Linked DNA regions of Solitalea canadensis DSM 3403. The protein of the gene in region 2 binds, or shares a complex with, the protein of the main gene of each other region. Links are inferred from orthologs where the notes say so. Each region holds a gene or a part of one and is shown on either strand. Other genes may lie near its edges. The genes, in order: dnaG and dnaB.

Region 1 (6,930 bases), 2.4 Mb from region 2 along the record:
AAACGCCTCCAGCCTTGAGTGAGCATTAAGACATCCAGATCTTGTGGTGCATTGGTCTCATTGGCATCAAAGTAATAAGCCGGTTTTTCAATAGTACCTTTTAAATCTGAGGTAAGTAGCAAGTGCGACAAAATGTTATTATCATGCTTGTCGATTGTTACGGATTGGTCATCTGTTACTGCAATTGAAAAATCTCCCTGAACCGGATTTCCTTCGGCATCTTTTACTGAAATATTCAGATCTACTTTTTCTCTTGAGGTATAAACAGGTTTACTGCTATTTATATTAAACTTTAATTCATCATTTTTATTAATAAACACTAAGCGCTCAACCAAAGGGGTTCCGTCCAAGGTAAAAACGGTAATCTGAGCAATTCCGGTCGGGAACCTGTCTTTAGGAATATTGATCTGATAAGCTTTCTCTTCCAGTTTTTCATTACCGGTATAATAAATGGTTCCATAAGCTTGTCCGACAACAACCACTTCTTTTTTGGCATCTTGTAATGCTTTGGAAGCGATAATCATTCCCTGCAAGCGATCTTTAGTCTGATTTCGGATATTAAGCACAATGCCTTCGGCTTTGGCCACCGGTAAGGCAACGGTTTGTTCGACACCACCGCGATTTTTAAAGTGTGCTGTATATTTCTTGCCAGGCTCAGGAATAAGGGCAATTTTACCCATTCCTAAATGCCGGCTCTTAAAGTCTGTTACATTATTATTATCCTGGTCGGTAATAAATCCTTCCACATCAACACCCTTTCCATGAACATCAATTGCCTTAAAGGCTACAATATTTGGAATAGTTTCAACCAAATAACCTCCTTCAGGGAAGAATTGCAGATCTACATCCGATGAAAAATAAGGCAGGTAAAATGTTTTTACAAATGGAAGTCCATCGTAATTAATCGTGGTCACAATCCGCTTATGTGTATAGTTAGCATTATTAGAGTTTGTAACCGGAATTCTGATCTCCCCATTATCACTAGTTTCTGTTTTTCCTTTTGTACCCGATCTACCCACCATTATCACATCATAAGACACATTTTTACTTTTGATAGGCATTCCCTTCTCGTCAACAAATTTTATCACCGCCATTACCTCGTCATTCTTCGTTGCCTTATCATATTCGTAATCAACTGTGGTAAACACATTGGTAAGTCGCGCATTTCCTACTTTGAGCTCTTTTGTAAAGAAGTATTCTTCACCAAAGTTCCTCATCCAGCTAGTGTAGGCACGAAGCCGGTAAGTACCTTCAGCCAATGAATCTGTAAGCTTCACCGTTCCATTAAACTCACCGCGGTCCTTCTTTAGTAGTAATTGCTTCACTACGTGTTCCTCTCCGTTCAAAATATCCACATAAATGATCCTACTCAGTTCGGAGGGGGTGTTATCATTTGCATTAACCAGGTATGCCTTAAAAAACATATCATCGCCGGCCGCATAATAGGGCTTATCAAAATGAATGTATATTTTCTCCTGTGGAGTTTTCAGGTAAAGCTCCTCAAGATTTTTAGCAATTTTTTTGATCAACGGATCACCATCGCTTGGTACATGGAAAGCAATAGCTAAGATCGCTAAACCAGCTAGTGACAAAACAGAGAAGAGGGTCCTTTTCATAGTCAACGGGTTAGTAAAAAGTACGTATGAATTGACAAGAGCTATCAGGAATAGAGGAAAAAACCATGGTTATTCGAAACCATAAGTTAAATCACTTATTTCTTAATTAAAATTTACGAAAAATAAAGCAGGAAGGGAAATGTTGTAGTGTAAAAAAAACATTATAAAACTCTGTACAATAAAGTTTTACAAGTTTATCAAGAAAATAAAACGGCTTTTAGTGATTTAACACTAAAAGCTGTTTTTCCACATCATAGATTCTACCGGTTTAACGGTTCGATCTGTATATTTTGCATTTTGTTTTTTATTGTAAAAATTCTCCACATCACCTTCCACTACAAAATAAATCAACTGGCCAATTGGCATTCCGGCATATATACGAACCGGTTGTGCACATGATATTTCCAGCGTCCATGTATTACAGAAACCCACGTCGCCTTTTCCCGCCGTTGCATGAATGTCGATACCTAAACGGCCGGTGCTAGATTTACCTTCCAAAAAAGGTACATGAGCATGTGTTTCGGTATATTCCAGCGTTACACCCAGATATAGTGTATTAGGTTGCAACACAAATCCCTCTTCAGGTATCTCAAAGTGCTCAACTTCGTTATGTTTACGGGCATCCAGCTCACGATTCTTATAAGTTGCCAGGTATTTACCTAAATGAACATCATATGAATTTGTTCCTAAGTACTTGCGATCGTACGGTTCAATTACAATCGTTCCTTTTTCTATTTCTTCGAGAATGCGTTTGTCAGAAAGAATCATTTATGAGAGTTTTGTGGGCTAATATAGTTTTTTTTTATTATTTCGTACCGAGCGTTAAAACTGAACAATTAAACCAAGATACCAGTTATTAAAGGGAATAATTCATCTCAAATCTAACAGTAGATTAAGAATAATTTGAGTTAATTAAAGTGTATCTTTTTAACCTATAACTCGTAACCCGCAACTCGTAATACTAACAAACAATGCCAATAACACTCCATAAGATCCTTGATACCGACACCGAATTTGCTGTTTGGAAGATTGAAGAACCGGCCGAGCTGCTTTATTCAAAACTTAAGTTAGATGAAACGGAAAAGGCCGTTTATGAAAGTTTGGGCAAAGGAAAACGAGAATTGCATTGGTTAAGCAGTCGTGTATTATTACGTAATCTGATTAACACGCCCGATTTCATTAAAACCGGGTTAGATGAACACCACAAACCTTTTTTGGTAAATCTTCCTCATCACTTTTCATTAAGTCATTCATTTGATTATGCCGCTGTAATGATCAGCAAGAACAAAAAAGTGGGAATTGATATCGAATTGGTAAAAGACAAGATATTAAAAGTGGAGAAGAAGTTCTTGAGCGCTGAGGAACAAGAATTTATTGATCCAAACCAAAAAGTGAAACATCTATATGCATGTTGGGCTGCAAAAGAAGCTGTGTACAAACTCTATGGACGAAAGGGAGTGAGTCTGCAAGAAAATATCAGACTTAAACCCTTTAAATTTAATTCGCAAGGAGTAGTTCAAGCCAATATACTTTTCAACAACTGCGATGCTGATTTTGAAATACATTACCAGGAGTTTGAAGAATACATGCTGGCCTATGTAAGTTCAGATAAGGTTTGAGCTATTTAATGATCACTGCTCCTAATTCTGAGGCAATGGATTTTTCCACTTGTTTCAGTTGAACGTGCATCGTTTGAATTTCAATGATCTCGTCGTCCGTTTTGGCATCCTTAAGTTTTTCCTGATTTTCCTTTATCAAGCGCATTACTTTTCGCATTTTAATATGATAGATAGGACTCAGAATAGCTTGTTTTAATTTCGTCCGTTCGTCAGGAACCTCGATTTCGTGCATTTTCTCCCAATTCTCACTTAGTGCATGCGGCGAGCTTAACAACGTTGCGGCAAGGTCACGTATTTGATTATTGGGATGGTGAATAAAAAAGCGATCGTCGATTAATTCGCCTTCGCCAGATTTAAACTTTGCTTCTTCAAAAACTGTGGCAAACAATCGGTTTCCAAATTCAATATCATCTATGGCTTCAATCAAAAACTGAGCGATGGTTGTTTCCTCTTCCCAGATCTCGTTCCCATAGGTAATCAACATGCGAATTATTTCCTGCTCCTGCGGATCATCATTGTCGGCAGCGATTTCAGGTTCCGGTTCAATATCTATTAAACCATGCAATTCTGGCGGATAACCAAAGGAGGGATCATATGGAGGCAGCGTACTCTCTTTCTCCTTTTCCTTCTCTTTGTTTTTAGCTCCTTTAAGTTTCAGCTTATTTAATTCAGCCATTAAAATGGCCTCATCCATTTGCAATAATCGGCTGGTTTCGGAAACAAAGACTGACGCTTTTATGGTATCCGGAATTTTAGCAATACTCTCAATAATATCCCGGATAACTTCAGCCCGTTTCAACGGATCCTTCTGAGCATCTTGGAGTAAGATGGAAGTTTTAAAGAGAATAAAGTCCTGTTGCTTTTCCTTAACATATTCACGAAAAGCGGTTCCACCTACTGATTTCACAAAGGAGTCAGGGTCATGACCATCAGGAAAAAGAACGATCTTAACATTCAATCCTTCCTCAAGGATCATATCAATGCCTCTTAAGGAAGCTTTGATCCCTGCCGCATCTCCATCGAAAAGAATGGTTACATTTTTCGTAAAACGATTGATTAAACGGATCTGTTCAACCGTTAAGGATGTTCCAGAGGAGGCGACGGTGTTTTCAATACCCGATTGATGTAGGGAAATTACATCTGTATAACCTTCAGCAAGAAAACAGTTGCCTTCATCGCGGATCTTATTCTTAGCAAAATAAATCCCATAAAGTGTTTGACTTTTATGGTAGATCAGCGACTCTGGTGAGTTTACATATTTGGCAGTCTTGCTGTCTGTTTTTAAAACGCGCCCACCAAATCCAATAACTCGACCAGTTAAGCTATGGATGGGAAAAATCACACGACCTTTATAGCGGTCAAAGGTTTTTCCGTCCTCTTTTTTTATGGTTAGGCCCGTTGTTACCAGGTATTCCTCATTATAACCTGCTTTTAATGCCGATTGAGTAAAGTCGTCCCATTTATCCAGACAATAACCCAATTGAAACTTTTGCAAAGTCTCTTCCCTGAATCCACGCTCCTTAAAATAGCTTTGTCCGATGTTGATGCCTTCTTCCCGTTCTAATAAATTTTGTGCAAAGAAATTACGGGCAAATTCATTAACGATAAAAAGACTTTCTCGTTCATCATTTTCCGGAGAATTCTCCTTCTTTTTGATTTCTTCAACCTCAATCTGGTACTTATCTGCCAGCCATTTTAGTGCTTCAGGATAACTGAATTTCTCCAATTCCATCAGGAACGTAACCGCACTTCCACCTTTTCCGGTACTAAAGTCTTTGAAGATCTGTTTTACGGGAGAAACAGTGAACGATGGTGTTTTTTCGTTGGCAAAAGGGCTTAAGCCAACGTAATTTGCCCCTCGTTTTTTAAGATGCACAAATTCGCCGATCACCTCAACAATGTCGACGGCGTCCATGATCCTATCTATCGTTTCTCTCGTTATCAATCCAGTATTTTTTGTAAGTAGTAAACATTAATTGCTCATGCAATCAATGCACAAAGGTGCTAAGTTTTTTGAAAAAGCTGGTAAAATCAAGGAAGAAGATTTACTTCTTTATCGTCATACTTCCCATCTGTGATAGGTATGGGGTTACTTCCGTCAGTATTAACAATTAATAACTGAGCCCGGTTCTTAAGGTAAGTCACTTGTTGGAATATTAACCCGTTTCTTCCCGGCAACCATTGCGGCATTAAATTAACAGCTTCGTTGAACACGACATTTTTAGGTTCTTCTGCGGCTATTGGCATCGTCCTGATTCCCCATTTTCCAACAATAATATTCCCAGGACGGGTAGCTGTTTCGAATACTAACATTTTGCTGTCTAACGACCAGGCTGGATCATGATCCCGAAACTCATCATACGTTAAGCGGGTTTCTTCTGAACCATCAGCCTTCATCACAAAAATCTCTAAATGACCAAGGCTGGTTCCAATATAATCTTCGGGCCAGGCAACATAGGCTATCCAATTGCCATCAGGTGAAAATGCAGGATCTGCAAAATAGCCCTTACGTTTAATTAATTGTTGAGGATTTTTCCCTTGATTATCCGTAACCATTATAGTTAACGGGCCATTCTTTTCGACAGCAACAGCCATAATGATTTTTTGGCCATCAGGCGACCAGTTTGCACCCGATTGTTCAACCCAACCATTATCGCCTTGTTTTATCAAAAGGGTTTGCTCTGAGCCATCAATATTCATTACCCACAAGGAGGCCTTTTCTGTTGTATTACTAAAACTTCCGGATGGAGATCTATAAAACAGCACCTTTTTGCCGTCAGGGGATATTCTGGCTCTCCAACTTTCTTGTTTTTTTTCTTTCGTAAGCTGCGTATAAACGCCATTCTCTTTCTTCCAAATTTCCTGTTTTCCACTCCGGGAAGATGTAAACAAGAAATTCAGCTTAGTGCGAGTATCAACCTCTCCCTGAGCAAAACTCAGTTTAGCACAAAAAGGCAACAGCAATAGAAATAAAACTAAGAAGACAAACTGTTTCATGCGTTTAATCAGTACTCAAAACTTAAAATACTGATTTACCTTGTATCAACAAAATACCTTTCCGAGAATATGGATTTTAACGGTAAAATGAGGGTTTTAGGATTGAAACTGATTTAACTTTTACCTTATTTCTTATAACCGTAATGTTTAACATTAAAGGCAGCTATTTCTTTCTTTTTGAAAGGAACATCCCAGTTTCCGTTATAACTTATATTGACCGGCAGCAGATCATCACCAAAATAATTCATCTCAATGTTCATTTTAACATCAAAACTGAAGGCAAAATTGTCATAACTCATATCAATGTAGCGACCCAGTATCTGAAAATTACGCTTATCGAAAATGGTTGTCAGTTCATTGATCATTACTTTACTGGTATTTTTATACTGAGGCTTTACGATGCATTTAAATCTGTAAACCGGAATATTTCCCATGTAGGTTCCACTAAAGAACTTATAGTCATAATATTCACGCATGTCGGGTTCAAAAATGGCTGTTTTTCCACTTACCAACGGCACACCCTTTACCGGTTTTCCCGGACTAAATATCAACGTTTTCAGTTTGTCTTTGTAACCTTCTTCACCTTTCTCCCCTTTTCCAACCTCACCACCGAACTCCGTACTTTTCATGTTTTCAAAAATATAGCTGAACATCTGTACTGTATAAAGCTCATACTTGCCGTTTCTCTTAAATACCTC
Region 2 (6,844 bases):
TTCAGCATCAGGTAAGGAGATCTTATCTGATGCGCGAACGATGTCTTTGATCATGATGCTAAAATCATTTTCAGCAGTAGATGCCGAGAAAGCTTCAATTGCTGGAGACTCAGCACGCTCAACAACTTTAAATGAGTTAGGAACCAATGAAATGATCTTAACATCAGAAGTTAATTCAACATGAGCAAATGCCTTACCAGAAAAAGCAGTTTTCTTAACAATAAATTTGCCACCACCCAATTCAGGTAATTCAACCGCACCATCAACTAAACCAGCTTCTAATTTTACCGCAATGCGAGGGGCAAGACCTTTTCCCGAAAAGCTTGCTGCAAGCACTACTATTTTAGAACCTTCTGCTTTTGCAGCCTGAGCTACAATGGATGCATAAGCTTGGTTAACAAAACTTTTTAATTTATCATTATTTACGAAAAGTACTTTTTGAGCACCATATTTGCCTAATTCAGCTAAAGATGCATCATCTACATTGCCAATAGAAAGAGCTGTTAAGCTTGTTCCTAATTGATTTGCAACCTCTTTTGCATAAGAAACTACTTCAAACGTTGATTTTTTGAATTTGCCATCGGCATTTTCAACATATACTAATACTGACATAGTCTTGTTAAATATAATTTTGGTTAGGATTTGAAGTAAGTAATAACAATTTATTTAGTTATCTAATCAAATCCAATGTTTTAAACAGTTTAATTTATTAACCAGATGTTAGAATTGTGTTGATAGGTAAGTCTCAAATCTTCAATCTAACATCTCATATCTTAATTTAGATCACTTTAGCTTCTGAATGTAATGCATCCACTAATTTAGCTGCATCGTCTGCTGCAATCATCTTAACCTGACCACGAGGAGCAGGGGTATCATAAGATTTTACTTCAGCAACTTTAGCGATTTCAACTGCTTCAATTACAGCTAATGGTTTGGTACGTGCCGACATAATTCCACGCATATTCGGGATTTTAGGTTCAGCAACACCTTCTGCACAGCTTGCAATAAATGGAAGAGGTGACTCGATAACTTCTTTTCCTCCTTCAATTTCACGCTCCAAAGTAGCTTTGTCACCCTCTACGGCTAATTTTTTAATGATAGAGATGGATGGAATTGATAAAAATTCACCAACCATGGCAGCCACCTGAGAACCGTTATAGTCAATTGACTCGCGTCCGGTTAAAATAAAGTCATAGCCACCGTCTTTAGCAACATTGGCAATTTGCTTAGCCACAAAGTAGGCATCACGAGGAGCTGCATTTACACGGATTGCATCATCTGCCCCAATAGCCAATGCTTTGCGTATAGTTGGTTCAGTTGAAGCATCCCCAACATTTATAACGGTTATCGTTCCTTTTCCACCTTCACAAAGCTCAATTGCACGTGCAAGGGCAATTTCATCATATGGATTAATGATATATTGCACACCAGCAGTATTGAATTGTGTATTGTTATCCGTAAAGGCTATTTTTGTTGTGGTGTCGGGAACGTTACTTATACAAACTAGTACTTTCATAATTATTATTTGATTGGTTTCTAAAATTCATTATGCATGCATACAAATATATAAAGCAAATTCAATTTTACTAATTTTGTAGACATTGATTTCGTAAAAATACCTAAAACCTTAGATTCTCAAAATGCAAAACACTCGTTTAGAGCAATTGAAACAATATTTATTGAATGAGCCTGATGATTCATTCCTAAAATACGCAATAGCAACCGAATATATTAAGCTTGATCAACTGGATGAGGCATTAAATTATTTTACAGAATTAGTAACTACCGATGAAAATTATGTAGGTACCTATTATCATTTGGGTAAACTTTATGAAAAACTAAGCAAAAAGGATGATGCAGAAGCTACCTATAAAAAAGGGTTAATGATTGCCAGAAAGGCTGGTAAAATGCATGCTGCAGCAGAATTGCAGCAGGCATTGAATTCGGTGTTGGGTTTAGATTATGAGGATGATTAATCCTTTAATCATTTCTATAATTGATTCTTTCTGATACATTTATACTAACGGTAATACGTTGATTAAATATTGACATCATTTAACAATACGATTTTGACCCCAAAAAAAAATCTTTTTCTTCGTGATGTACTTAAATATACATTAACTGCCTTTGGTGGGCCGCAGGTACACATGGCTTTAATGTTGCGAGAATTTGTGCAAAAACGAAATTATCTTACTGAAGAAGAATTATTGGAGTTAAATGCTCTTTGTCAGGTATTGCCCGGACCTGCATCAACACAGACAATTACGGCTATCGGATATAAAATAGGAGGGTTGTGGTTTGCCATTTTAACTTTTCTTATTTGGCTGTTGCCATCAGCAATTCTGATGGCTTTGGCTGCAATTCTTTTTGCTACTTATTCCTCAAAAATTGAGGTCCCTAAATTGCTTAAAATCATAGAACCTATGGCGCTGGGTTTTGTAGCCTATGCGGGGTATATTTTTGCCAGAAAAGTACTGAATAACAAGTTAACCATTTTGCTGGCCGTTGTTTCTCTTACTTGTTCGCTTTTGCTTAAAAATCCGCATGTATTTCCATTTATGTTTCCGGGTTTGATTTTTTTTGGTGGATACATTACTTCTAAAACTAATAAGAATTTAGAAGAACGGGATTTGGGTGAAAAATTGGTAATCAATGTAAATAAAAAGAAAGTGGCTTACTTCTTTGGTATCCTTATCTTTTTTGCATTGTTAGGTGCTTTAATCAATAGAACTTCATTCTTTAGTTTACCTGTCCGTTTGTTTGAGAACTTCTATCGTAATGGGGCATTGATATTCGGTGGCGGACAAGTGTTGATCCCGTACATGTACACGGAGTTCGTTGAGCTTAAAAAATACCTCACAACTCAGGAATTTCTTTCTGGTTATGCTTTACAACAGGTGATTCCTGGACCTGTTTTTTCCTTTAGTTCTTTTTTAGGAGGAATGGCCATGAAAAATGGAGGAATAGGGGGGCAACTTTTGGGAAGTTTAGCAGCAGTGTTAGGTATAAATTTACCCGGATTGATCTTGATATTGTTCATTGTTCCATTCTGGAATGATCTTAAGAAGATCACACGTATCAAGAATTCACTAGTTGGAGTAAACGCTGTTTCTGTTGGTTTTGTAGTTGCAGCTTTTTTCCTTCTTTTAAAACCTATCGGAATAAATTATTTCTCAATAGGTATAATTGTAGTCACATTTTGTTTGTTAAGGTTCACAAAAATACCCGCAGCCATTATTATGTTCAGCGGGCTTATATTAAGCTTTTTAATATAGCTATTAGCTTATAGCAGTTAGCTTTTAGCTACTTGTCGAGTGGCAAAATTTAATAACTGATACCTAACTACCATTTTAGGTATTGGCTTTTAGTTTGTTAGCCTTTACGACTGATTAATCCTAATGGCTATTTGCTTTTATTCTTTAGTTTTTTTTACAGAGAGTTAATGCTAATAGACAACCTAAAATGGTGCAAAATCATCATTACCATCATCGAACTCATTCATTTTAGACGGACGGATAATAAAGTTCTGAGGACGTTCATCATCAAAACCGGCAGAAGGTGTTAAGCCTGAAGCGGCATTTAGATTAGCTGAATCAAAGCCGCCAAAATCAAAGTTATCTGGGTCAAGATCCTGGTATTTGATGTATTTACCAACGAATTTCAATGGAACGTTCTCTAATGAACCGTTACGGTGTTTAGCAATAATAACTTCTGCTACCCCCGCAGTTGAACGACCGCTTTCATCCTGAGTAAATCCATAATATTCCGGACGATATAAGAACAATACCATGTCGGCATCCTGTTCAATAGATCCAGATTCACGCAAGTCAGAAAGCATAGGTTTTTTATCACCACCACGTGTTTCTACTGCACGGCTTAACTGAGAAAGTGCAATTACCGGAACATTCAGTTCTTTGGCAATACCTTTTAATGCCCTGGAAATACCACTGATCTCTTGCTCACGGTTACCTTTTGCATCACCTGAACCATGCATCAGCTGAAGATAATCGATTACGATCATTTGGATACCGTACTGTTGTTTCATACGACGAACTTTAGCACGTAATTCAAATACGTTTAAGCCAGGTGTATCGTCAATATAGATAGGAGCTTCAGCAAGTTTACCAACTTTAGAATGAAGTTGTTGCCATTCATGCTGAGCCAAATTTCCTTTCTTAAGTTTTTCGGCCTCTAATTCCGCTTCTCCTGCAATCAAACGGTTTACTAACTGTACCGATGACATCTCCAGGGAAAATACAGCCACAGGGAAGTTAAAGCCTACTGCGGCGTTTCTAACAGCACTCAGGATGAATGCCGTTTTACCCATTGCTGGACGAGCTGCAATAATTACTAAGTCAGATTTTTGCCAACCGGATGTAACACGGTCTAAGGCGGTAAAACCAGAAGGTACCCCGGTTAAACCATCCGTTTTATCTTTGAGTTTCTCAATTTCAATAACAGCTTTTTTAACAAGATCTGCCATGTTTTCGGCATTTCTTCTTAAGTTACCTTCCGTAATTTTGAAAAGATCACCTTCTGCTTTATCTAATAACTCAAAAATATCAGTAGTGTCCTCATAAGCCATATTTACCGTTTCAGTTGAAATTTCAATCAACTGACGTTGCAAATATTTCTGAGCAACGATACGAGCATGAAACTCTATGTTTGCAGCCGAAGCCACTCGATTAGTTAGTTCCGTAATGTAAAAAGCTCCACCAACCATTTCTAAATCACCACTTTTACGTAATTGATTAGTAACAGTTAAAATATCTACAGGAGAGGACTCGCTGTACAAGTCCATAATGGCTTTAAATATCTTTTGGTGAGCGTCTTTGTAAAAAATCTCAGGACGAAGGAATTCAATAACTGATGTTAGTGCATTTTTTTCGATCATAATTGATCCTAAAACTGCTTCTTCCAATTCAACAGCCTGAGGAGGTAATTTACCGCCAATAAGCTGTGCAGGGCTTTTTCTTCCTGTGGAGCGTCTGTCAGTTTTAGAACGTGAATTGGAATCGAAATTATCAGTACTCATATTGATGAAGTAGATATTTTTAGTTATTGAGCTCGCAAATATATTTACTTAATCTTTAAGGTGTCTTTTGACTTTTGAACAGACATTTTGCTTTTATTAAATCTACCTGATAACGAGCAATGTATGAAATCAGAGTTATTAACATTGTTTGTTAATAAGTGGAATAATTGACAATAAAAGGTTAGATAATGATCTAGTTTTCAATTTTTTTGATGGAGATTGATGGCTGTGGATAATTATTTTTTTGTGGAAAACGTGAAAATGCAAAGCATTTTAGCCTTAAAAAATGTTTAAAATTTAAATGGCAGATATTCAGATATTAAAAGAATTGATTCGTAGTTTTGCTGTCCTATGAGAGATTTTGGCACTGCTAAAAAAGAAAGCAACGAACTTGTGTTTGGCATTCGTGCTGTAATTGAGGCAATTACAGCTGGCAAAGAAATTGAGAGCCTGTATATTCAAAAAGGATTGACTGGAAATCTTTTTGCAGAATTACGATTAGTAATAGCAGAATACAATATTCCGTTCCAGTCGGTGCCTGTTGAAAAGCTTAACCGCTTAACAACAAAGAACCATCAAGGGGTTGTTGCATACATATCTCCAATTGTTTATCATAAAACAGAACATATTGTTCCAGATATCTATGCTGCAGGAAAAACACCTTTGTTATTGGTATTAGACAGGGTAACTGATGTTAGAAATTTTGGAGCCATTGTAAGAACTGCGGAATGTATGGGTGTAGATGCCGTTATTGTTCCTGCGAGAGGTTCGGCGCAAGTTAATCCGGATGCAGTAAAAACATCAGCCGGTGCAATTTTCAGAGTTCCGATTTGTCGTGAAATGAAATTAAAGGATACGTTGGAGTTCCTTAAAGATTCTGGAATTCAGTTGGTAGCTTGTACAGAGAAAACTGATAATGTATTGGCAGACGTGGATTATACGGGCCCAACGGCAATAATAATGGGATCTGAGGAAGATGGAATATCACCGGAGTATATGAAGTACTGTGATGCAAAAGCCAAAATTCCAATGTTTGGGGATATTGCTTCGTTTAACGTTTCTGTATCTGCAGGGATAATTTTATACGAAGCGATACGACAAAGAAAATAAATTTATTACGGGTTTCGAGTTACGTGTTGTGAATTAAATAGTTAATCCGAAATACGTAACCCGCAATCCGTAATTTTTTAAATATACTTTTCGCCGAATTTCTGCTTTACATCCGCTACGATTTGCTTTACTTCCTGCTCCTCGGATTTTTTACAGATCATTAATACATCGTCTTCTTCCACTACAATGTACCCGTCAAGACCTTGTAAAATAACTAGTTTTTCAGATGGTGTTCTTACAATACAATTTGCAGAATCGTACATCATTACTTTGTTAGAATCGATAACTACGTTACCAACATAGTCTTTGTCTTTTTTTACATCATATACTGATGCCCAGGTACCTAAATCACTCCAACCGAAATCACTTGGACGAACATATACATTCTCTGCTTTTTCCATTACTCCATAGTCAATAGAAATATTTTTGCAACGAGTGTAGGCTGTTTTAATAAAATCAATTTCTCTGGCAGAATTATAGTAAACTTTTCCTTCGGAGAAAACTTCATTCATTTCAGGTAAATACTTATTAAATGCAGCTAAAATTGTATTCATATTCCATACGAATATGCCTGCATTCCAAAGAAAATCTCCGCTGGCAATAAATGTTTTAGCTAACTCAAGATCAGGTTTTTCAGTGAAAGTCTTTACCTTATAAAAACTATTTTCAACTACAACATTATTGTATTGAATATAACCA

What was found.
Region 1: the proteins of dnaB (region 2) and dnaG are in contact, whole or in part, in a crystal structure (PDB 2R6A), measured with the Geobacillus stearothermophilus proteins. The link is inferred for Solitalea canadensis DSM 3403 from one-to-one orthologs. Residues at the interface, in WP_033016901.1 of Geobacillus stearothermophilus: Ser13, Glu15, Ala16, Gln18, Glu91, Leu92, Asp94, Ala95, Val96, Pro97, Thr98, Ala99, Ala100, Asn101, Tyr104, Tyr105, Ile108; in WP_049624496.1 of Geobacillus stearothermophilus: Lys456, Leu457, Leu458, Pro459, Ala460, Asn463, Ala464, Leu467, Leu535, Leu536, Ile537, Ala538, Gln544, Glu545, Asp548, Tyr549, His552.

The regions. Positions count from the first base shown.
Region 1 is NC_017770.1:4,664,962-4,671,891, reverse strand. Bases 2,709-5,661 are described here. They hold dnaG (DNA primase), read right to left. Parts: upstream 5,181-5,661; coding sequence 3,237-5,180; downstream 2,709-3,236. Other genes in these bases: SOLCA_RS19615 (TolB family protein), read right to left, coding at 5,267-5,661; SOLCA_RS19625 (4'-phosphopantetheinyl transferase family protein), read left to right, coding at 2,709-3,235. Outside these bases: SOLCA_RS19635 (TonB-dependent receptor plug domain-containing protein), read right to left, coding at 1-1,616; dcd (dCTP deaminase), read right to left, coding at 1,848-2,384; more of SOLCA_RS19625, read left to right, coding at 2,588-2,708; more of SOLCA_RS19615, read right to left, coding at 5,662-6,232; SOLCA_RS19610 (hypothetical protein), read right to left, coding at 6,358-6,930. UniProt on the Escherichia coli protein: RNA polymerase that catalyzes the synthesis of short RNA molecules used as primers for DNA polymerase during DNA replication.
Region 2 is NC_017770.1:2,269,313-2,276,156, reverse strand. The notes cover bases 2,747-5,613. They hold dnaB (replicative DNA helicase), read right to left. Parts: upstream 5,036-5,613; coding sequence 3,458-5,035; downstream 2,747-3,457. Other genes in these bases: rlmB (23S rRNA (guanosine(2251)-2'-O)-methyltransferase RlmB), read left to right, coding at 5,387-5,613; chrA (chromate efflux transporter), read left to right, coding at 2,747-3,275. Outside these bases: SOLCA_RS09355 (electron transfer flavoprotein subunit alpha/FixB family protein), read right to left, coding at 1-612; SOLCA_RS09350 (electron transfer flavoprotein subunit beta/FixA family protein), read right to left, coding at 779-1,516; SOLCA_RS09345 (tetratricopeptide repeat protein), read left to right, coding at 1,641-1,976; more of chrA, read left to right, coding at 2,070-2,746; more of rlmB, read left to right, coding at 5,614-6,145; SOLCA_RS09325 (mannose-1-phosphate guanylyltransferase), read right to left, coding at 6,223-6,844. UniProt on the Escherichia coli protein: The main replicative DNA helicase, it participates in initiation and elongation during chromosome replication. Travels ahead of the DNA replisome, separating dsDNA into templates for DNA synthesis.